4 regions of the Janthinobacterium sp. BJB301 genome follow, and region 4 is predicted to be linked to each of the others. Evidence: predicted binding sites of a transcription regulator. Region 4 holds the regulator's gene; each other region holds the start of a gene.
The links. Region 4 encodes sigma-54, which starts transcription at its own class of promoters, with help from an activator protein. Its sites were predicted from a motif close to TGGCANGNAANCTGCTTT; they were not measured.
Positions count from the first base shown of each region.

Region 1: the regulator sigma-54 is predicted to act here: its motif matches at 2,192-2,209, upstream of CSQ91_RS26720 (TorF family putative porin).
Region 2: the regulator sigma-54 is predicted to act here: its motif matches at 1,838-1,855, upstream of CSQ91_RS23585 (EDSAP-1 family PEP-CTERM protein).
Region 3: the regulator sigma-54 is predicted to act here: its motif matches at 2,072-2,089, upstream of CSQ91_RS11635 (EDSAP-1 family PEP-CTERM protein).

Region 1 is NZ_PDZJ01000006.1:262,808-268,018, forward strand. Features, by position in the region: gene CSQ91_RS26710 (ammonium transporter) at 1-982, opposite strand, end outside; gene CSQ91_RS26715 (P-II family nitrogen regulator) at 994-1,332, opposite strand; gene CSQ91_RS26720 (TorF family putative porin) at 1,344-2,111, opposite strand; gene CSQ91_RS26725 (accessory factor UbiK family protein) at 2,382-2,630, shown strand; gene CSQ91_RS26730 (YifB family Mg chelatase-like AAA ATPase) at 2,741-4,261, shown strand; gene CSQ91_RS26735 (hypothetical protein) at 4,326-4,871, shown strand; gene CSQ91_RS26740 (DUF1840 domain-containing protein) at 5,052-5,211, shown strand, end outside.
Region 2 is NZ_PDZJ01000004.1:351,915-357,125, forward strand. Features, by position in the region: gene CSQ91_RS23580 (LytR C-terminal domain-containing protein) at 1-697, shown strand, start outside; gene CSQ91_RS23585 (EDSAP-1 family PEP-CTERM protein) at 749-1,750, opposite strand; gene CSQ91_RS23590 (hypothetical protein) at 1,962-2,336, opposite strand; gene CSQ91_RS23595 (hypothetical protein) at 2,499-2,810, shown strand; gene CSQ91_RS23600 (dodecin) at 2,838-3,044, opposite strand; gene CSQ91_RS28785 (hypothetical protein) at 3,427-3,879, opposite strand; gene CSQ91_RS28790 (hypothetical protein) at 3,854-4,363, opposite strand; gene CSQ91_RS23605 (TIGR04255 family protein) at 4,345-5,151, opposite strand.
Region 3 is NZ_PDZJ01000001.1:2,632,845-2,638,055, forward strand. Features, by position in the region: gene CSQ91_RS28925 (hypothetical protein) at 95-232, opposite strand; gene CSQ91_RS28930 (hypothetical protein) at 435-608, opposite strand; gene CSQ91_RS11630 (glycosyltransferase) at 742-1,974, shown strand; gene CSQ91_RS11635 (EDSAP-1 family PEP-CTERM protein) at 2,162-3,142, shown strand; gene CSQ91_RS11640 (EDSAP-1 family PEP-CTERM protein) at 3,252-4,247, shown strand; gene CSQ91_RS11645 (nitroreductase family protein) at 4,274-5,211, opposite strand, start outside.
Region 4 is NZ_PDZJ01000005.1:95,328-100,538, forward strand. Features, by position in the region: gene lptC (LPS export ABC transporter periplasmic protein LptC) at 1-362, shown strand, start outside; gene lptA (lipopolysaccharide transport periplasmic protein LptA) at 388-969, shown strand; gene lptB (LPS export ABC transporter ATP-binding protein) at 969-1,724, shown strand; gene CSQ91_RS24530 (RNA polymerase factor sigma-54) at 1,729-3,207, shown strand; gene hpf (ribosome hibernation-promoting factor, HPF/YfiA family) at 3,277-3,639, shown strand; gene CSQ91_RS24540 (enoyl-CoA hydratase/isomerase family protein) at 3,775-4,860, shown strand; gene rapZ (RNase adapter RapZ) at 4,861-5,211, opposite strand, start outside.

The DNA.
Region 1 (5,211 bases), on a different contig from region 4:
CGAAGGCCAGGGCAGCCACGTCGCCCGCTTCCATCGAGGAGCCGGCATTGAAACCGAACCAGCCCACCCACAGCAGCGACGCGCCGATCATGGTCATCGTCAGCGAGTGCGGTGCCATCGATTCGCGGCCGTAGCCGACGCGTTTGCCGATCATGATGGCGCCCACCAAGCCGGCGACAGCGGCATTGATGTGCACCACGGTGCCGCCGGCGAAGTCCAGCGCGCCTTTTTGCCAGATCCAGCCCGCCTTCAGGGCTTCGCTGGCCGAGGTGGCGGCGCTGGTGATCAGGTCAGGCCCGGTCCAGAACCACACCATGTGAGCCGCTGGCAGGTAGGCGAACGTGAACCACAGCACGACGAAGGCCAGCACGGCGGAAAACTTGGCGCGCTCGGCAAAGGCGCCGACGATCAGTGCGCAGGTGATGGCGGCAAACGTGCCTTGGAAAGCAACGAAGACGAACTCGGGAATGACGACGCCCTTGCTGAAGGTGGCGGCGGCGGCAAACGTACCCTTGGCCGGATCCCAGATACCATTCAGGAACAGGCGGTCGAAGCCACCGAAGAAGGCGGTTTTTTCCGTGAAGGCGATCGAGTAGCCGTAGATACACCACAGCACGATGACCAGCGCGAACACCATGAACACCTGCATCAGCACCGACAGCATGTTTTTCGAGCGCACCAGCCCGCCGTAGAACAGGGCCAGGCCGGGGATCGTCATCAAGATCACCAGCAAGGTGCTGATCATCATGAAACTGGTGTCGCCCTTGTTGGCGACAGGTGCGGCGGCTGGCGCGGCAGCAGCGGGGGCCGGAGCGGCGGCGGCAGGCGCTGCGTCAGGAACCGGCGTGACGGCGGGAGCGGCGACGGCCGTGGTTGTGGCCGCCTCCGTCTTGGCAGGCGCATCGGCAAAGCTTGGCGTGGCAATGCCAAACGCACACAGGCAGGCTATCCCAGCTAGCAATTTTGTTATATTTTTATGCATCAATATTCCCCTTAGAGCGCTTCGTTGCCGGTTTCACCGGTACGGATGCGGATGACCTGTTCCAGGTTGTAGACGAAAATCTTGCCATCACCGATTTTACCGGTACGCGCGGCACCTTCGATCGCTTCGATGGCCTGGTCGACAATGGCGTCATCGACGGCCGCTTCAATCTTGGTCTTTGGCAAGAAATCAACGACATACTCGGCGCCACGGTAGAGTTCCGTGTGGCCTTTCTGGCGGCCGAAGCCCTTGACTTCCGTGACGGTAATGCCTTGCACATTGATAGCCGACAAAGCCTCGCGTACTTCGTCCAGTTTGAACGGTTTAATGATTGCAGTAATCATTTTCATGGCAGTCTCGCTTAAAAGGTTTTGGACACGGTCAGCACGAGACCGGATTTCGCCAGATTCTTGCCGTTCGGAGCCAGCGATACGTTATTGGCCTTGACGGCCGCCAGGGAAACGGTCGCCACGCCGAAGTCCTTGGTCACGCCAATCTTGTAATCGCTGTAGCTGAGGGAATCGTTGTGCTCGACCTTCTGACGTCCGACATGCAGGTTCAGCATGTAGCCATCATGCACCTCGACGTTGGCACCCACGTCGAGGTAGCCGCTGTTCTTGCTGTCGGCGACACCGAACAGATTCGTCGTCGAATGCGAGTATTTGACATATATCGGGCCATAGCCGAGTTGGCCGTACAGCTCGAAGGTGTTGGCATTGGTGCTCAGTCCATTCGAGGGATAGAAATAGTACAGGCCGCCCACGTCATAGGTAAAATCCTTACTGATCTCGCCCCGCTTGCCGCCGTAGATATCCCATTCCAGATTGGTGTCGCCGCCGCCATCCTTGATCCATTTGATACTCGACAACCAGGTGCCCACATACAGGCCCGTCGGGTTATGGGTATAGTCGGCGCCGCCGCTGATGGCCGGTTTCAAGCGGCTTTGCGACAGGCCGCGGTAACGGTAGTCGCTGGTCAGCGCCACGTTATAGCTCACCACGTTATCAGGCACGGCTTCGGCCGCAGCAGGCGCCGCCACTGCATCCTGGGCCATGGCGCTACCGCACATGGCGGTCATGGCCAGCGTCAACGCTGCAGCTAAAGTCATGTTCTTGGACAGATTCTTCATGGCGATTCCCTTTTATTGAACTTTTAAAGCGGTTGAGGTTTAAAATCTTGGCTGGAGATCACAAAGCGTTCATACCTTCTTTAGCAGAATACGTGCCAGCTCCATTGCCACCTTGACAGGTGCGTTTCCGGCCATACATACCCTGCAAGCCTCTGGGCATGCGGGTACGGGCTGCTAAAGCATTGTGAATTTGCCCAGATTCGCACCAGATTAACGCCGCTGTGCACCGCAATGGTGCGATGCACAGGCCGCACCATAAAAGGACTGACCATGGACATGAATACCTTCTTTAACGATTTGCAAGGCAAGATCCATCAAGCCATCGAAAACTCGCCGGCCAAGGATATCGAGAAAAACGTGAAGTCGATGATGACCCAGGGCTTCGCCCGCCTCGATCTCGTCACGCGCGAGGAATTCGATATCCAGGCGCAAGTACTGGCCAAGACCCGCGCCAAACTGGACGCACTGGAATTGCGCCTGATCGAACTGGAAACGCGCCTGAACGACACCAAGGCGTAAACTGCGTCCGGCAGGGTCCGTTATTGACGGCCTTGCTGGCATACCTCAAGCCTGGCGGCGTTTCAAGCGCTAGACTGATCCTGCCCGCGCCCGCGCTACAGGGGAGTCTGATGAGCCTGGCCGTCCTGAAAAGCCGCGCCCTGGCCGGCATGGAGGCGCCCGAGGTAAGTGTCGAAGTCCACCTTGCCAACGGCTTGCCTTCGTTTACGATTGTCGGCTTGCCGGATACGGAAGTGAAGGAATCGCGCGACCGTGTTCGTGCCGCGTTGCAAAACTGCGGCTTTGAAATGCCGGCCCGGCGCATCACGGCCAATCTGGCGCCAGCAGACTTGCCCAAGGAATCGGGCCGCTTCGACTTGCCCATTGCACTGGGCATTCTGGCCGCCTCCGGCCAATTGCCGGGCGATCAATTACATCACTATGAATTCGCGGGCGAACTGTCGCTCTCAGGCCAGTTGCGTCCCATCCGCGGCGCCCTGGCCATGACCTTTGCCATGCAGCGCAGCCAGTCGGGCGCGCCACGCGCCTTCATCCTGCCGCAGGCGAACGCGGACGAGGCTGCTCTCGTCGGCGATGCCTGCATCTATCCCGCCCACAGCCTGCTCGAGGTCTGCGCGCATTTTGCCGCGCGTACCAGCCATACCGCCCTGCAACGCCACCAGCCCGTGCTGGCAGCGCACGCTTTTCAGTACCCCGACTTTGCCGACGTGCAGGGGCAGCAGCAGGCGCGGCGGGCACTGGAAGTGGCGGCAGCGGGCGGTCACAACGTCTTGATGGTGGGGCCGCCAGGCGCAGGCAAGACCATGCTGGCCAGCCGCTTTCCCGGCGTGCTGCCGCCCATGAGCGATGAAGAAGCGCTGGAATCGGCTGCCGTGCATTCGCTGGGCGGCCACTTCAAGGTGGAACACTGGAAACGGCGGCCCTATCGCGCCCCGCACCAGACAGCATCCGGCGTGGCACTTGTGGGTGGCGGCAACGTGCCGCGCCCGGGAGAAATCTCGCTGGCCCACTGCGGCGTGCTGTTTCTCGATGAAATTGCCGAATTCCAGCGGCGGGTACTCGATGTGCTGCGCCAGCCCATGGAATCGGGCGTGATCAGCATTTCACGCGCGGCCCGCCAGGCCGAGTTTCCTGCCCGCTTTCAACTGATCGCCGCCATGAATCCCTGCCCGTGCGGCTATCTGGGCCACGCTTCCGGCCGTTGCCGCTGTACGCCAGACGCCGTGCTGCGCTATCACAATCGCCTGTCCGGCCCGCTGCTCGACCGTATCGACCTGCAGATTGAAGTGGCCGCCATGCCGCCGGCCGCGCTGGGCCGGCAGGCCGGTGCCGGAGAATGCACGCAGCGGATCGCCACGCGGGTAGCGGCAGCCTATGCCTTGCAGCTGGCGCGACAGGGAAAATCAAACCAGCGGCTGAGCAACATGGAAATCGAGCAGCATTGTCGCCTTGAAACGCATGGCGAACAGTTGCTGCATGGCGCCATGACGCGCCTGCACTGGTCCGCGCGCACCTATCACCGGGTACTGCGCGTGGCGCGCAGCATCGCGGACCTGGCGGGTAGCCCGGCCATCACGCAGGCGCATGTTGCCGAAGCGATCCAGTACCGGCGCGTACTGCGTGAAATATAAGGCGGCCAATGAGCCCCACGCGTGCGCGATTGCGCGTGATGGACGGCGCTGCTACCATCTGCTGATGAAAAAAACATCAATTGCCCTCTTTCTGGCGACGCTCGCGGCCGCCGGCGTCCTGTCCGCCTGTAGTCCGAAATTCGACTGGCGCGACTATCGCAGCCCCGATGCCCAGTTCACGGCCCTGTTTCCAGGCAAGCCGGCCGTGCTGACGCGCGAGATCGATCTCGATGGCAAAAAAGTCAGCCTGACCATGACGGCAAGCGAGGTCGATGGCAATACCTTCGCCATCGGCAGCGCCGTGCTCGACAGTGCGGAACAGGCACAAACGGCCCTGCCCGCCATGCAGACGGCACTGCTGAAAAATATCAACGGTACCGTGCGCAGCGAAAAATCGGCCTCGGCGGCCAGCAGCACGGCGGCCGGCAGCCATCAACGCAGTTCGCTGAGCATCGAAGCGACGGGGACGCAGCAGGGCAAGCCCGTCCTGCTGGTCGGCCGTTTTGTCGCGCAGGACAAACGCATCTTCCAGGTCATCATTCTCGGTGAAGAAAGCAAGCTGTCGCGTGACACCATCGACACCTTCATGGACTCCGTGAAACTGGATTGAGACTTAACGATCGCTTAAACGGGTGTTTTCACGATAAACAAGCTCTTGTAAATGCGTGCGGTGTCCAACAGATGGCCCTATCCGGCTTGCAAATGTGCAATCCGGGCAATCGGACGGCCTGTGCGACATTTCAAGTCGTGATATTGTTTCGACACTAACAACAAGTTTCAGAAAGCGCTTATGTTGATCTCATTCAAATCCAAATCCTCCCCAGAAGTGCTGATGTACCAGGAACATGCCCAACGCATCCTCGACATCCTGCACAAGAACCCCACGCGCGGCGTCATCACGCCAGCTGAAGCGGGCGATGCCCTGGCCCTGCTGGAAAAAGAAGTCGCGG
Region 2 (5,211 bases), on a different contig from region 4:
TTATCTGAGTGGACGCGCTGCGCAAGCCTTGCCCGCGCTGGAGCAGGCGTGTCTGCTCGACCCGCTCAATGCGCTGGCCTGGCAGCATCTGGCGCAGGTGCTCGAACGGCTGGGGCAACACGCGCGCGCGGCCGTCATGCGGCGCCAGGCGGCCAGCTTGCAGGAGCACGATTTGCGGCGCGACATGGCCGTCTTGCGCAGCGAGGCGCCGCCGCAAGGTGTACCCGTGGCCGCGCCGGTGCCGGATGCGCCCGCCATGGCGCGCATCGAGATCACGCAAGGCGACGGCATGGCCCGCTTGCAGCGTGTGCCGGCAGCCGTGCGCAGCGTGCCCGCTGCCGTACCCCGTCCGCGCCTGGAAATTGTGAATGGCAATGGCGTGCCCGGCCTGGCCGCCGCACTGGCGCGCAGCCTGGCCGGCAGTCCCGTGCAGGTGGTGCGCCTGGCCAATGAAACCAGCTTCCAGGTGGCGCGCACGCGCGTCGAATACCGGCCCGCGCAGGAGCAGGCGGCGCGCCAGCTGGCCCGCCAGTTGGGGATGCAGGTACAAACCCAGGTGCAGACCCAGGCCGCCGATTGTCCTGCCAGCGAACTGCGCCTGGTACTGGGGCACGACCTGAGCGATCCGGCCATGCTGCACCGCTATTATCTGCAGCAGTTGCAACTGGCGCGCCAGGCGCTGGCGCGGCTCGGTTAACACGCCTCTGTTGATGCAAAAGAAACGGCGCCCATGAGGCGCCGTTTTATTTCATGCTGCTGCTGATTGTGGCTGGCGGCGCCGCGTAAAAGCCAGGGCCGCCAGTCCCATGCCCAGCAGGAACAGGGTGCCTGGTTCCGGCACGGCCAGGGGATCGATGACGACGATGTCGGTGCGCGTGGACTTGGAAAAGTTCAAGGTGTAGCTGCCAGCCGGCAGGGCGAAATTCGAGGTCAGGGAAAACATCGCAAAGCCATTCGTGAAGGCGCGCCCGGTAGCGGGGTCGTTGGTGCCTGCCGTCATGTTCAGGCTGAACGGATCCAGGCTGCCGACCGTATGGTTGCCGTTGACGTCGCTGCCATTGTTGGCATCGCCATCGGGTGCGAACTGGAAGATCACGCCATCGGCATTCGCGTTCGACAGGCAGCCGACGGGGCTGGCGCTGTTGCAGGAGATATTGAAGATATCCATGATCGACACGTTCGACTTGTCGCCCATGGTCGTCACGCTGGTGCGCAGGTCGCGCCGTCCCATGAAGCTGAAGGTGATGAAGCCGGCGCTCGACAGGGTCAGGTTGACGGAGCCGGTCAGCGTGTCGCCGGCCGTGGACGTGGCGGCACCGACCGTGTTGCGCTGGGCTTCCGCCACGGCGCGCACCGTGGCGCCGCCATTGAGCATGTTGCCGAAGGCATGTGCATCGCCGCGGGCGAACTCCAGGGTGGAACTGGGGCTGGGGGCGTAATGGTTTTGCGGCAGGCCGCTGCAGCCGCCGCCCGAGCACACTTGCAGTACGTCGGCGTTGGCGGCCGGCCCCGTATTGACGGCACGCGGATTGACGGCCACGCCGCCTTCGAAAAACGCGCTGTCGCTGGCATTGCGGTTCGCGCCGGCCAGCGACAGCGCGCCGGCGCTGGTGGTGATGCGGAAATTGTTCAACTCATTGACGGCCAGGCCGTACGCGCCGGCCTGCGCCTGGCCGCTGGCCAGCAGGCTTGCCGCCGCCAGTGCGCCCAGCCAGCCCAGGGTCTTGCTTCGTGTGTGATCGACGTTCATCGCAGCCTCTTATCGTGGTCAGTCTCGAAAAATCCGGGGGACAAAGAATCCAGGATGACTTGCCTGGATTCATCTCGTAGACAGGGATAAGCAGCTTGCGTGCCACACAAAAAAATCACGTGAAATCAATTGCTTGCGCAAAGCTGACTGAGCTGGCGGAAGCAAAGTGTAAGAAAGGCCGACGCCGCTTGGCGGGCGGTGCCAGCCAGCCTCAGGTGCCCCGGTGATAGCCGAGGTGGCCACCGGAATTGCGTGCGCAGCCGCATCCGATGCGCGACACTTCCTCGCCGTCCGTCAATTTCCAGTTGGTAATCGTCGTATGCTGCCAGTCGATGTCGCTTTTCTTGACAGGTTTTACCGTCAGGGTGCGTGCTTCCGCATCCGTGTACTCCATCAGCTCCTCATCGTCGGCGATGTCGAAATGGCGGTGGATCAGGGAAATGCCGAAGCGGTCGAGCGCGCTATAGCGTTGCAGCACATCGCGCAGTTCGCGAAAGCAGGCGAGATCCTCGGGCAGCAGCGGATCGACGGCGGAAATATCGGCGACGGGCTGCCATTGCATGGCGTGGATGTTCAGGCTGTGCATGATAGGCTCCTGTGCCCCATGATGATAGGCCCAGGCTGGCAGAGGGGCGCTGGCACGCCTGGCGAAATACCCATCGTGGACGCAAAGCCGCTGCGGCGCTTGCGCCGGATCAAAGGTGCGGCACATCGCCTCTCGTCCGATCATTGCCCGGTAAAATAGGCCATGGCAAACAAAACCCCCACCTTCCCCGGCGCGCGCACGGGCCGCGGCCAGGTCCTGGCCGTGCTGCTGTCGAACCGCGACCAGTCCGGCGCCGAACCGCTGCAAGGCCGCGTCTCGCTGGCCGCCATCGTCAAGGCATTGAAACGCAAATATCACTGGCCGATCGAGACGCACAGTTTTCCCGCCAACACGCAGGATGGCCGCGCCAGCTGGGCGACCGTCTACAGCCTGCCGGACAAGGTCATCGAGACCGCGCTGGATGCCGGCGGCCGGGAGTGGCTGGAAAGCCGGGGAGCGGTCGCGCGGCGGTGAATGCGCCGCCTGCCTTAATCGATCCCTTTACTCGAGCCGGAAGCCGACCTTGAGCGTGACCTGGAAGTGCGCTACCTTGCCGTCGACGATATGTCCCCGCGACTCGGTCACTTCATACCAGTCCATGTGCTTGACCGTCAGCGCCGCCTTGGCAATGGCATCGCGTATCGCCTGATCGCTGCTCTCGGTCGATGTTCCCACCAGTTCGATCAGTTTGTAAGTGTGTGCGGACATGATATTTCCCCAGGTAGGCAAGCCAGACATCGGGAGCCTGCTTTGCGCAAGCACGTGCTCATCTTGCGCCTAAATATGCTGGACGTCATTGCGCGGTGCAGCAATGCATCACGCAAGTGGGTTGCCTAGAGATGGCGATGCGTTTGAAAGGTCACAAGAGTGCTAGGCAGGCGGGGGAAAGAAAAAAGGGTTATAAGCCGAAGCCTGTAACCCTTTGATTTCCTAATGATTTTTCTGCTAGCAAGCACTCTCAAACTATCCATTGATGATTAAAAATCCATTGGTGAGAGTAACGTGAGCTAACATAGCATAACAAAATTAAACCTTTATGCCACATAACTTGGCATTAAGACTTGCACTATTTATATGTCTAGTCCTAGTCCTAGGCCTCAAGCGAGCAACCATTGATTTCGACTATCCAAGTGCTTGCCAGCCGCAAGGCTTTGCTCTGCTTCTTCGAGATCTTACCCCATGCTTCGCCGTGGAATGGATTTGTAGGTAAAGGAGAGAAACCTACTTGGAGATTATAGCCACGTAATTGACCTGCCGTCACTTGAATTGAACCGATCCATGGGGGCATTGTCACGTGTGCTTTTATATCCTGCCCGGCCTCAATTATGAGGCGTCGAATATCAACAGACATGCCTCCTCCACACTCAGGGGAAGACATTTCGAAGGCCTCAGAAGAAAGCCGCTTACCGGTGGGTGACTTAACATCATCAACAACCCATTGCGGCGGGATTCGACGAATTAGTCCATCCTCGGCCAGAATCTCGGCGTGGTCATGAGGAATCACTAAGTTATTTACATCACGCGGCGGCGGGCTCAGCGGCAACGTTCGTCTCCTTAATATAATTGAGCCAAGCCGATACGATTTTAAAGTCCCAAGTGAGGTCAACTTCCGGCTCCTGATCATCGTCAACACTACTGAACCATGCATGCACGCTGTTTGGTCGATGAATGCGAAGTTCAATGTCGCCTTTTAATGTATGCCATTCAATTTGGACACTGCCACTTACGGTTGGCACTAGTGACGGAACCGGTATGCTTTGATCCATGACGGCAGACAAAATGCTCATGGCAAACACTGCATTCTCTTGGCTAAGTGGACGTCCACTATAACCATCCCACCCTGCTTTAAGATGCATCAACTCACGGAGACGTTTAGATATCGGCTCGATCCAATTTTGTTGGCGCACAAAAGCTGTCTTCAATGGAAGTATATCTGTGCTAGACACGCGACGACTTGGCGCTATTGTGCTCCTCATATCTGATGATGAAAATGCAGCGCATTCGGTGATCATTTTTTTCGCTCCCATGCCTTATGTGCTTCAGGCGTTGTAAGTTCTGTAAATCGATTCACAATGCTTGTACGCCCCTCTGCCAGAAACTTCAATGCAGAACTAATAGTTGATGATTCAGGAGCACCTCGGACCGTAAGGCTTAGCGAAATAGCACGCTGTCCATCTGACCTAAGTATTTCTCCAATCTCACAAATTAAACGTGCGCGTGGCTTTTCATTCGCATCAACAATAGTTTCTCTAAAATTGAGATTAAAGTTCTGTGGGTGCTTTGTGCCAAAATTAACAAAGCTTAACCAATCTGATAGTTTGAGTGTCCCATTGGCACTAGTAGCTATGTGATTGATATATGAAATTTCGCACTGGCTTATCTGTAGTTTCTGAGGAGTAAGAGTGGAAAAATAATTTTCCAGCTTAGTTAACTCATCTGTAAACCGCGCGATCATATGTTCGAATCGCGGATACTCATTCGTGCGGTCCCCTACTTTACGCCAGTTATGAAGGATTCGATCTTGTTGAAATTGAATTATTTCGTCACGTCGCTCATTTAAGAACCAGTAGCGATCATGCAATGCACCATCAACGAATGAAAGCTGGTTTCCAGGCGATGGAATCTGTGGCCCGAATGTTTCGAAAACGGGTGGCAAGGGCATATATTCTTCGACGTGAGGATAGTTTTCCTGAAACAGATCCCAAACTTTTCCTGCATGAATCTGCGAATATCCGGCAGGATTCGAAAACTGCACTCCCAAAACAACCTCGCCTAGTGGAGGGCTCCCGAAGTCAGGTAGATCAGCTGGTCTCATTTTTCCCTTCCAAACGCGGTCACGCTGTGTAACGACGTTGCATTAAATGCATAATTACTT
Region 3 (5,211 bases), on a different contig from region 4:
TGGTACGCGCCCCGCTGCGCATCGGCAACAGGCAACGTGAATCAGTCACCGCCCGCGCGGCGGACGGCTGACTGGAAGACGGGCAGGACAGCCCTTATTTATAGTTGCGCAGCAGCAGCCAGGCCAGGCCGCAACCCGCCACGGCGCCCGCCAGGGCCAGCGCCACGAGGTTTTTGCTGGTCATCACCGGCCGCCGGCCCAGGTAAATTTTGTTATGCAAGGAATTGCCCATGATGGTCTCCTGTACAAGAATTTTTATGATGTCTCATTATAAGAACAGAATCGTGACGGCCGCATGACACTCGACAGTTAGAGTTTGATTTGTATCCACTCGGCAACATTTATTGACGTTTTTGTTGTTTAAATGGCGTGGCGCCGGCGACGGCCCCACAGTCCATTTCCGATCGGAAATAAACGCGGCGCACCGCGCCCCGTCACTGCATTTTCACGGGCGGTGGTGGTGGCGTCGGCTCCTCGACGGGCACGGGCTCGATGTGGGGCGGCGTTTCCGGCGGCGGCGTGACGGGATCGCCTTCCGGCGGTGGCGGCATATCGGGTTCGGGCGTGCTGTGCGCACGCAACGGGGCAGGACGGAATTGGGTTTGCATGTGACCTCCTTTGCCCCACTCTAGCCGATGCGGCCAAATCCTGGCGCCCGCCAGTGGCACGCCAAGGGGAACTAAACAGCGTGGCGCCACTCCAACCTGGCAGGCATCCCCTCCTGCGAGTACAGCGGTTCCCATGGCGCGCAAGAAAATCCTCTTTATGGCCGAGGCAGTGACCCTGGCCCATGTCGGCCGCCCTCTGAGCCTGGCCCAGGGCCTCGACGAGGATAAATATGAGGTGCATTTTGCCTGCGCCGATGGCTATGACTTTTGTTTCAAGCAAGCCTCCTTCCGGCGCTGGCGCATCGACAGCATTTCATCGCTACAATTCCTGCAGGCATTGGCCTACGGCAAGCCTGTCTACACGGAAAGCACCCTGCACGCGTACGTGGAAGACGACTTGCGCCTGCTCAATGCGGTCCAGCCCGATCTCGTGATCGGCGACTTCCGCCTGTCGCTGTCGGTCAGCGCGCGCCTGCAGCGCATTCCCTACATTACGCTCAGCAATGCCTATTGGAGTCCGTACGTGCGCCAGCACTACACGGTGCCCAGCCTGCCCCTGACAAGCCTGCTGCCCATCTGGCTGGCCGCCCCCCTGTTCCGCCTGATCCGCCCGCTGGCCTTCGCCTCGCATGCCGTGCCCCTGAACCGCGTGCGCCGCCGCCATGGCCTGCCATCCTTGGGCAGCGACTTGCGGCGCATCTATACGGATGCCGACCGCACCTTGTATGCGGATATTCCGCAACTGTTCCCGCCGCACGCCATGCCGTCCACGCACGACTACCTGGGCGCCATCATCTGGGCGCCGCCGCTCGACTTGCCGGACTGGTGGCAGCGTCCGGAACTGAGCAGCGGACGGCCCATCATCTATGTCACCCTGGGCAGTTCCGGCCAGGGGCAATTGCTGCCGCGCGTGCTGCGCGCGCTGGCGCCCCTGCCTGTCACCGTATTGGCAGCCACGGCCGGCACCATCCGCGTCGACGCCGTGCCGCCGAACGCCTATGTCGCGCCCTTTCTGCCGGGCGATGTGGCCGCACGGCGCGCCAGCCTGGTGATCTGCAACGGTGGCAGCCCCACCAGCCAGCAGGCGCTGACGGCGGGCGTACCCGTCATCGGTATCGCCGGCAACCTCGATCAATTCCTCAACATGCACGGCATCACGGAGGCCGGGGCCGGCCTGCTGCTGCGCGCCGACCGCTTCCAGGAAACCGCCCTGCGCCATGCCGCCACGCGCATGCTCGACGATGGCCAGGCCAAGCTGGCGGCGCGCCAGCTGGCCACGGCCATGCGCGACTATGTGCCAGGGCAACGCTTGCTACCCCATATGCACGCCCTGCTGGGCTCGTTGCCGCAAGGCAGCCAGCCTTGACGGGCAGCGTCGGTTTTTCTTACAGCGAGTCCGGCAAAGCCTGCACCGCATCAACAAAAACACGCCAAGTCATTGATTTCAAAAGGGCCTCATGCGTTGGCATGGAAGTCGCTAGGTACTGGCCATGAGCACCTGCCGACAGGACTCAGCAAGACTTCCAGACTCACTCAACCACGAGGTGAATACAATGAAACTCTCGAAACTGAAACTGCTCCCGGCCGCTGCGGCACTGGCCATGCTGTGCGCCGCAGGTAGCGCACAGGCGGGCGCCTACGGCTATTCCTACAACAACATCTTCGGCCTCGTGATCGGCGTGCCAACGGGCCAGATCACGGTGGCCAACAGCACCACCATCTCGCGCAGCACGGCCACCCTGAATGGGGTAAGCGTCATCAATGGCGGCGCCGGCTCGCTCGATGCCCTCCGCGCCAACGTCGGCGCCGTCACCAAAGGCGAGAACGACTTCACACAGCAAGGCCCCACCAACACCTATTCGCGCGGCGATGCGCAGATCGTCAGCACGCAGTTCCCTTCGTTCCCGCCCGGCTCCACCTCCACCCAGGTGGTGAACGTGGCCGAAGCCCACCTGGACGGCCCCGCCGGCACGGCCGATGCGTCCGGGCGCAATGGCTCGACCACGGGCTTCTCCGTCGATTTCATCGTCGGTTCGCCCACGGCAACGCTGAGCTTTGACTTCCTGGCCTCGCCCTTCATGCAGGTCTTCCTGCAAAGCACGGTCGGGCAGCTGTCCACCGCCACGGCCAACCTGGTCGTCACCTTCACCATCACGGATGCGACCGGCGCAACCGTGTTCAACTGGACGCCCGATGGCGTGATCGGCTCGGGCATCTCGGGCGGCACGGAAAACGCCGATGGCGCCAACCTGAACACCAGCCTGGCGACCAATTTCCTCACACGCGGCAATCTGTTCACCTACGACCCATCCGGCTGCGGCACGCCCACGGGCACCGGTGTCGGCACAGCGTGCGGCAGCAACTTCAGCTCCGTCAGCAATGCTTTGACAGCCGGCAACTACACCTTGACCCTGAATGCGGTGGAAAGCGTGGATCTGGTGAAACAGGCCGCGCCTGAGCCCGGCACCCTGGCTCTGCTGGGCCTGGGTCTGGCTGGCCTGGGCTATGCCCGTCGCCGCAAGGTTGCCGCCTGAACCAGGCAACAGGGGGATTCACAGGCGAGGAGGCTCTCCTCGCCTTTTTTATGTGGCAAGCCTGTCGGTTTTCCTTACAACGCGGCCGATCAGGAGATGAGGATTTTTCATGACGACATTTTCTTGCACCCGACTGCCAATGGTCTTGTTAGCCTTTCTGCTGCTGGCCAGCAGCGGCACCGCCAGCGCCGCCGCCTACGGCTATTCGTACACCAGTGTCTTTGGCCTGGTCATCAGCAATCCCTCCGGCTCCGTCTCCCTGCTCAGCAACATCGACCTGTCGCGCACCACCGCCACGCTCAACGGCAGCAGCATCATCAAGGGCGGCAGCAATGAGATCGACGCGCCGCAAGCGACACGCGGCGCCGTCACCAAGGGAGAAAACGACTTTACCCGGCAAGGCATGGGCAATGCCTCGTATGCGCGCGGCGAGGCGCAAATCGTCACCTCGCAAATCCCCCCCTTTCCACCGGGCTCGACCAGCACACATACCGTAAACGCGGCAGAAACCTTCCTGGCGGGCGGCGGCAGCGCCGACGCCTCGGGACGCAATGGTTCCAGCACCGCGATGACCGTCAATTTTGTCGTCGGCCAACCGGGCGCAACCATGGCCTTCGACTTCCAGGCCCTGCCCTTCATGCAGCTGTACCTGGACGCCTTGGCCGGCACAGGCTCGGCGGCCACCACGAATATGGCGATGACGTTTAGCATCATCGATGAACATGGCCAGATCGTCTTCAGCTGGGCGCCCGACGGCAACCTCGGTTCCGGCATCCTGGGCGGCACCGAACTGGCCGATGCCGCCAACCTCAATACCGGCTACGCGCAAACGCCGCTCACCAGCGGCAGCATGTTCACCTACGACCCAAGCGGCTGCGGCGCACCCACAGGCACCGGCATCGGCACGACGTGCGGCGGGCAGTACAGCGCCGTCACGGATCACTTGGTGGCGGGCAACTACACGCTGGTGTTGAACATGCTGAACAGTTCCGAACTGGTCTACGTGCCAGGCGTCACGCCAGTGGCGCTGCCGGGAACCTTGCCGCTATTGGCGGCTGGCCTGGCAGCGCTGGCCAGCCTGGCGCCACGGCGCCGACAAGGCTGAGGCGCGCGCATGGCGTCACGTGCGCCTCACTGCCCCGCCGTTGGCGCCACCAGCAATTCCTGCAGCGGACGGCGCAGCGAGCGCGCACTGGCCGCCGGCCCGGCGCCTATGCGCCCGAGAAACACGGCCCGCTCAACCGCCGTGGCGCCCAGCACGGCCTGGCATTGCGCGGCCAGCTCCTGCGCCAGCTCCTGCATGCCATCGGTGTGCGAAAAAGTACGCCGTTCGCGCACATAGCGGGCAAAGATCAGCGGCGTCAATTCCGGCTGCAATTGCAGGCCCAGCTGCGTGGCCGTCAGCCAGAAGCGCTGCATGGCGCGGCCGGCCGCCACGTAATCGTCGATGTGGCGCGGCGGCGCATCGGCCAGCAGCATGAAATGCGCGGCGCAATACAGGCCCGGCAGCAAGTCCATCTGCAGGCGCGGCGTGACGGTGCCAGCCAGCCAGGTATTGAAAAAATCCACGCGGCGCCAGCTGTGCATGACCCAGCGCATCAGGCGCGCCGTCATCGGGTCGACGCCGAGCGCCTGCTCCGGGATGCGGTCGCTGCTGAAGCGCGCGCCCCATTCGATGACGTCGCGGTGCACCTTGTGCGCCTCGGGCATAGTCAGGCGCAGCTTCGCATTGTCGAACATCAGGCGCGCGCAGGCCAGGCGCGCGCGCCCGCCTTCGAACCACTGCACGCCGTACCCGGGCGGCAAGCTGGCCGCCAGCGCCGCCTTTTCGCTGGCGCGCAAGCTGCGCGTGCTGAGCCGGCGCCGCTGCACACTGCGCTGCGGCAAGAAGGCCGCCAGCGGGTCGGGCTGCATGCCGGGACTGTCGACCAGGCGCACATCGAAGGTGGGTAGCGTGTCGGGCATGGACAGACGCCGGCGCGCTTCCATGCGCAAGCCATGGCTGCTGGCCGCCAGTGCCATGCTTTCGAGCAAGGCACCGAGCGATAGCTGGCTGGGATGGCCGTCGA
Region 4 (5,211 bases):
CGTCCGACATCGACCGGCCCTTCGTGCGCAAGCTCACGCCAGGCATGCCACCGATGAACATGAATGCGGAACTGGCGCATATCGACCAGGACAATACCCGGCTGCAACTGCACCGCAATGTCGTGATCGACCGCGTGGCCAGTCCGAAGGCGCAGAACCTGACGGTCAAGACGGAAGCGCTGACGGTGTTCCCGGATGAGGAAAGAATGGAGACGGACGTGCCTGTCGATATCCTGACGGGCACCTCGCGCCTCAATGGCATCGGCATGAAGGCCAATAACGCCACCGGCGTGGTGGAAGTGCAGAATGCGCTGCGCATGGTCCTCCCGCCGAAACCGCACCCGGCCGCGGCGGCAAAATGAAAGAATGAAACAAGGAAACCATACTATGAAGAACATCTTGCTGTTGACCGTATTTTCCCTGGCCATCATGGGCGTGGCGCATGCCGAGAAGGCCGATTCCGAGAAGGAAGCCGTTATCACGGCACGTAGCGGCCACGTCGATGATATCAAGCAGGTGCGCACCCTGACGGGCGACGTCGTGCTGGTCAAGGGGACCCTGACCATGAAGGCGGGTCGCGCCGTGATCACGGAAGATCCGCAAGGCTACCAGTTCATTACCTTCTGGGCCGATCCCGGCAAGCTCGCCACCTTCCGCCAGAAGCGCGATGGCGCGGGCGACCTGTGGGTGGAAGGCGAAGCGGAGCGCGTGGAATACGACAACAAGACGGAAGTGGTGAAACTGTTTTCCCGGGCCAAGCTGACGCGCCTGGAAGGCACGAAAGTGACCGACGTGGCCAATGGCGCCTTCATCTCGTATGACAGCCGCAAGGAAGTGTTTGCGATGGAAAATTCCAACAGCGGCACCAGCACCCCGGATGGCGGCAGTGTGCGCATGGTGATCCAGCCGAAAACCAAGGCACCGGCGGCGGAGAAAGCGCCGGCCACGCCTGCGCCAGGAAAGAAATAATGGATAATACTCGTTGCGGCAGCACCCTGATCGTTCGCGGGCTGCAAAAAACCTATGGCAAGCGGCAAGTCGTGCATGATGTCTCGCTGCAAGTCGAATGCGGCGAAGTGGTGGGTTTGCTGGGCCCGAACGGCGCCGGCAAGACCACCTCGTTCTACATGATCGTCGGCCTGGTGCCGTCCGATGGCGGCAGCATCGATATCAGCGGCGTGGACATCTCCAGCCTGCCGATCCACCGCCGCGCTCAGATGGGCCTGTCCTACCTGCCGCAGGAAGCGTCCGTCTTCCGCAAGCTGACGGTGGAAGACAATATCCGCGCCGTGCTGGAAATCCAGACCGTCGAAGGCCGTCCGCTGACGAAGGCCGAGATCGAGGTGCGCCTGGATAAATTGCTGGCCGATTTGCAGATTGAAAAGCTGCGCGAGAACCAGGCCCTGTCCCTGTCGGGCGGTGAGCGCCGCCGCGTGGAAATCGCCCGCGCGCTGGCCACCGATCCCCGTTTCGTGCTGCTCGACGAACCGTTCGCCGGCGTCGATCCGATCGCCGTGATCGAGATCCAGCGCATCGTGCGGTTCTTGAAGGAGCGCAATATCGGCGTGCTGATCACCGATCATAATGTGCGCGAGACGCTGGGTATCTGCGACCGTGCCTACATCATCAACCAGGGCTCGGTACTGGCGTCGGGACGCCCCGACGACATCATCGCGAACGAGTCGGTACGCCGGGTCTATCTGGGCGAACACTTCCGCATGTAAGCCAATGAAACAATCATTGCAGCTGCGCACTTCGCAGCACCTGGCACTGACGCCGCAGTTGCAGCAATCGATACGCCTGTTGCAATTGTCTACCCTGGAATTGCATCAGGAACTAGAGCAATTGCTGACGGACAATCCCTTGCTCGAACGCCTCGATGACCCGCTCGACCGTTCGTTGCGCCTGCTTTCCGACGGCGCCTTGAGTTCCACGGCTGCACCGGCCGAAGCGCCGCCCCAGCCGCCAGGCCAGGAAGCGCCCGCAGCGCCTGCCGAAGCGGAAACCTTTGATGGCGATGCCGGCGAGGGGCCGGCCGCCGCGGATGGCGGCGACAGCGACTGGAGCGAGGCGAGCCGCGGCAAGGCGCCCGACGACGAGGATTCGCGCCCGCAACTCGAAGCCCATCACTGCACCCTGCGCGAACACCTGATGGAGCAGATGCGCGTGACGGTGCTCGAATTGCGCGACCGCGCGCTGGTCGAGCTGATCATCGATGCGCTCGACGACAATGGCTACCTGGAAGAGTCGCTTGAGGACATCCTGGCGCGCCTGCCGGAAGAGCTGGAAATCGATGCGGACGAGATGCGCACGGCCTTGTCTCTCTTGCAAAGTTTCGATCCGCCTGGCGTGGGCGCGCGCAATGCCTCCGAATGCCTGGCGCTGCAAATCAAGCGCTTGCCGCACATCGCCATGGTGACGCGCCGCATGGCCCTCGTCATCGTGGAAAAGCACCTGGCCTGGTTTGCCCAGCGCGATTTCAACAAGCTGAAAAAAGCCCTCGATTGCGACGATGAAGACTTGCGCGAAGCGCAGACGGTGATTCGCCAGTGCAATCCGCATCCGGGTGCCGTGTTCGCCTCGGACGTGTCCGATTACGTGGTGCCCGACGTCGTCGTCAAGCGCGCGCGCAATGGCTGGCAAGTCACGTTGAACAACGATGTCATGCCGCGCCTGCGCGTCAATGCCATGTACGCCAACTTGCTCAAGCAGGGCAAGGGTGAGGGCGCCATGGGCGCACAGTTGCAGGAAGCCAAGTGGCTGATCAAGAATATGCGCCAGCGCTTCGACACGATCCTGCGCGTGGCGCAGGCGATAGTAGAAAGACAAAAGAGCTTTTTCTCGCATGGGGCCGTTGCCATGCGTCCCCTTGTGCTCCGTGAAATAGCTGATACACTGGGTTTACACGAGAGTACTATCTCGCGGGTAACAACTCAAAAGTACATGCTGACCCCGCACGGCATGTTCGAGTTGAAATATTTCTTTGGTAGCCACGTCGCCACCGAAGCGGGGGGCGAAGCGTCATCGACGGCGATACGGGCATTGATCGTGCAACTGACAGGAGCAGAAGACCCTAAAAATCCTTTATCCGACAGTAAGATTGCGGACATGCTGGGGGAACAAGGCATGGTGATTGCGCGACGTACTGTTGCCAAATACCGGGAAGCGTTGAAAATTCCGCCAGTGAGCCTGCGTAAGTGTTTGTAAGTTTTTTTCGGTTCCTCTGCGGGCCGGATAGGATGGACCGCACGAACCCGATCATCTTTAGGAGTGTGTATGAATCTCACCATCAGCGGACATCATCTCGAAGTGACACCAGCCATCCGTGAATACGTACAAACGAAGCTGGAGCGCGTGAAACGTCATTTCGATCAAGTCATCGATATCGCCGTGATTCTGACCGTGGATAACCTCAAAGAGAAAGAAAAACGTCAAAAGGCTGAAGTCAACCTGCGTTTGAGCGGCAAGACTGTCTATGTGGAAAGCTTGGCGCACGACCTGTACGCCGCGATCGATACCCTGATCGACAAGCTCGATAGGCAAGTGATGAAATACAAAACCAAAGTGCAAGGGCACGGTAAAGAGGCGATCAAGCATCTGCCAGACAACTCCGAGGAAGAAGCCGTCGTCGCCGTCTAAGGCCACCCGCTTCCAGCAGTTGTGATCAACTAAGGGCGCACATCTTGCGCCCTTTTTTGCGCCTGGACCTTTTGAGCGCAATGTTCGCCGCGCAGGGGCTAAAATGTTTGCACTTTCACTTCTTTCCTGCCTGCCATGAGCGACTTCGTCCAGACTTCCATCCGCAACCGCACGGGCCATATCGTGCTCGACCGTCCGAAAGCCTTGAATTCCCTGTCGCTGGAGATGGTGCGCGCCCTGAGCGCGGTCCTGCTGGCCTGGCGCGACGATCCGCAGGTGGACGCCGTGGTGATCCGCTCCAGCAGTGAAAAAGCCCTGTGCGCCGGCGGCGATATCCGTTTCTTTTACGATGCGGGCCTGGCCACGCCGCAAGGCGGCAGCGCCATGCTGGAAGATTTCTTTACGGAAGAATATGCTTTAAATCATTTAATTCATTTCTACCCAAAACCGTATATCGCCGTGATGGATGGCGTGGTGATGGGCGGCGGCATGGGCGTGGCGCAAGCCGGGCCGGGCAACCGCCTGCGCATCGTGACGGGCCGCACGCGCATGGCCATGCCGGAAGTCAATATCGGCTTGTTTCCCGATGTGGGCGGCAGTTATTTTCTATCCCGCCTGGCGGGCCAGCTGGGCCTGTACCTGGGCTTGACGGGCTTGACGATCAACGCGGCCGATGCCCTGTACACGGGGCTGGCCGATGTCTACCTGCCTGAGGCGCAGATGGGGGCGCTGCTGGACCTGTTCGAATCGACGCGGGGCGAGGCCTTGCCTGTGGCCATCAAGGCGCTGGCGGCGCCTTTCCAGGCCGAGGCGGGGGTGTCTCCCCTGGCCACGGCGCGCGCGGCGCTGGACCGCCATTTCGGCGCCCCTTCCGTGGCCGCCATCATGGCCTCGCTGGCGCAGGATGACAGCGCGTTCGCGGCCAAGGCGCTGGCGGCCATGCGCCTGCGTTCGCCCTTGATGATGTCGGTGACCCTGGAATTGCTGCAGCGGGGCGCCCACCTGGGCGTGGCCGATTGCCTGCGCATGGAGCGCACGGTGGTGCGCCACAATTTCGAACATGGCGAAGTGCTCGAGGGCGTGCGCGCGCTGGTGGTCGACAAGGACAATGCACCGCGCTGGAACCCTGCCAGCCTGGACGACGTCGATGCGGCCATGGTGGCGCGCTTCTTTGCCCCCGTCTGGCCAGCCGCGGCGCATCCGCTGTGCCACCTCGACTAATTAGCTGCGTTCGCGGTGGCGCAGGACGACGCGTTCATTCGGGCCGAAATACTGCGCCAGCCGCTCCGCCATGTACACGGAGCGGTGCTGGCCGCCCGTGCAGCCCAGGGCCACCGTCAGGTAGCTGCGGTTGTCGGACTTGAATGACGGCAACCATTTCTCGATGAAGGCGCGGATGTCGGCCAGCAGTTCCAGCGCGCTCGGCTGCGCGTCGAGGAAGGCGATCACGGGCGCATCGCGGCCGTCGAGCGGGCGCAGCGCCAGGTCGTAATACGGATTCGGCAAGGCCCGCACGTCGAAGACGAAATCGGCGTCCAGCGGCACGCCCAGCTTGAAGGCGAACGATTCGAA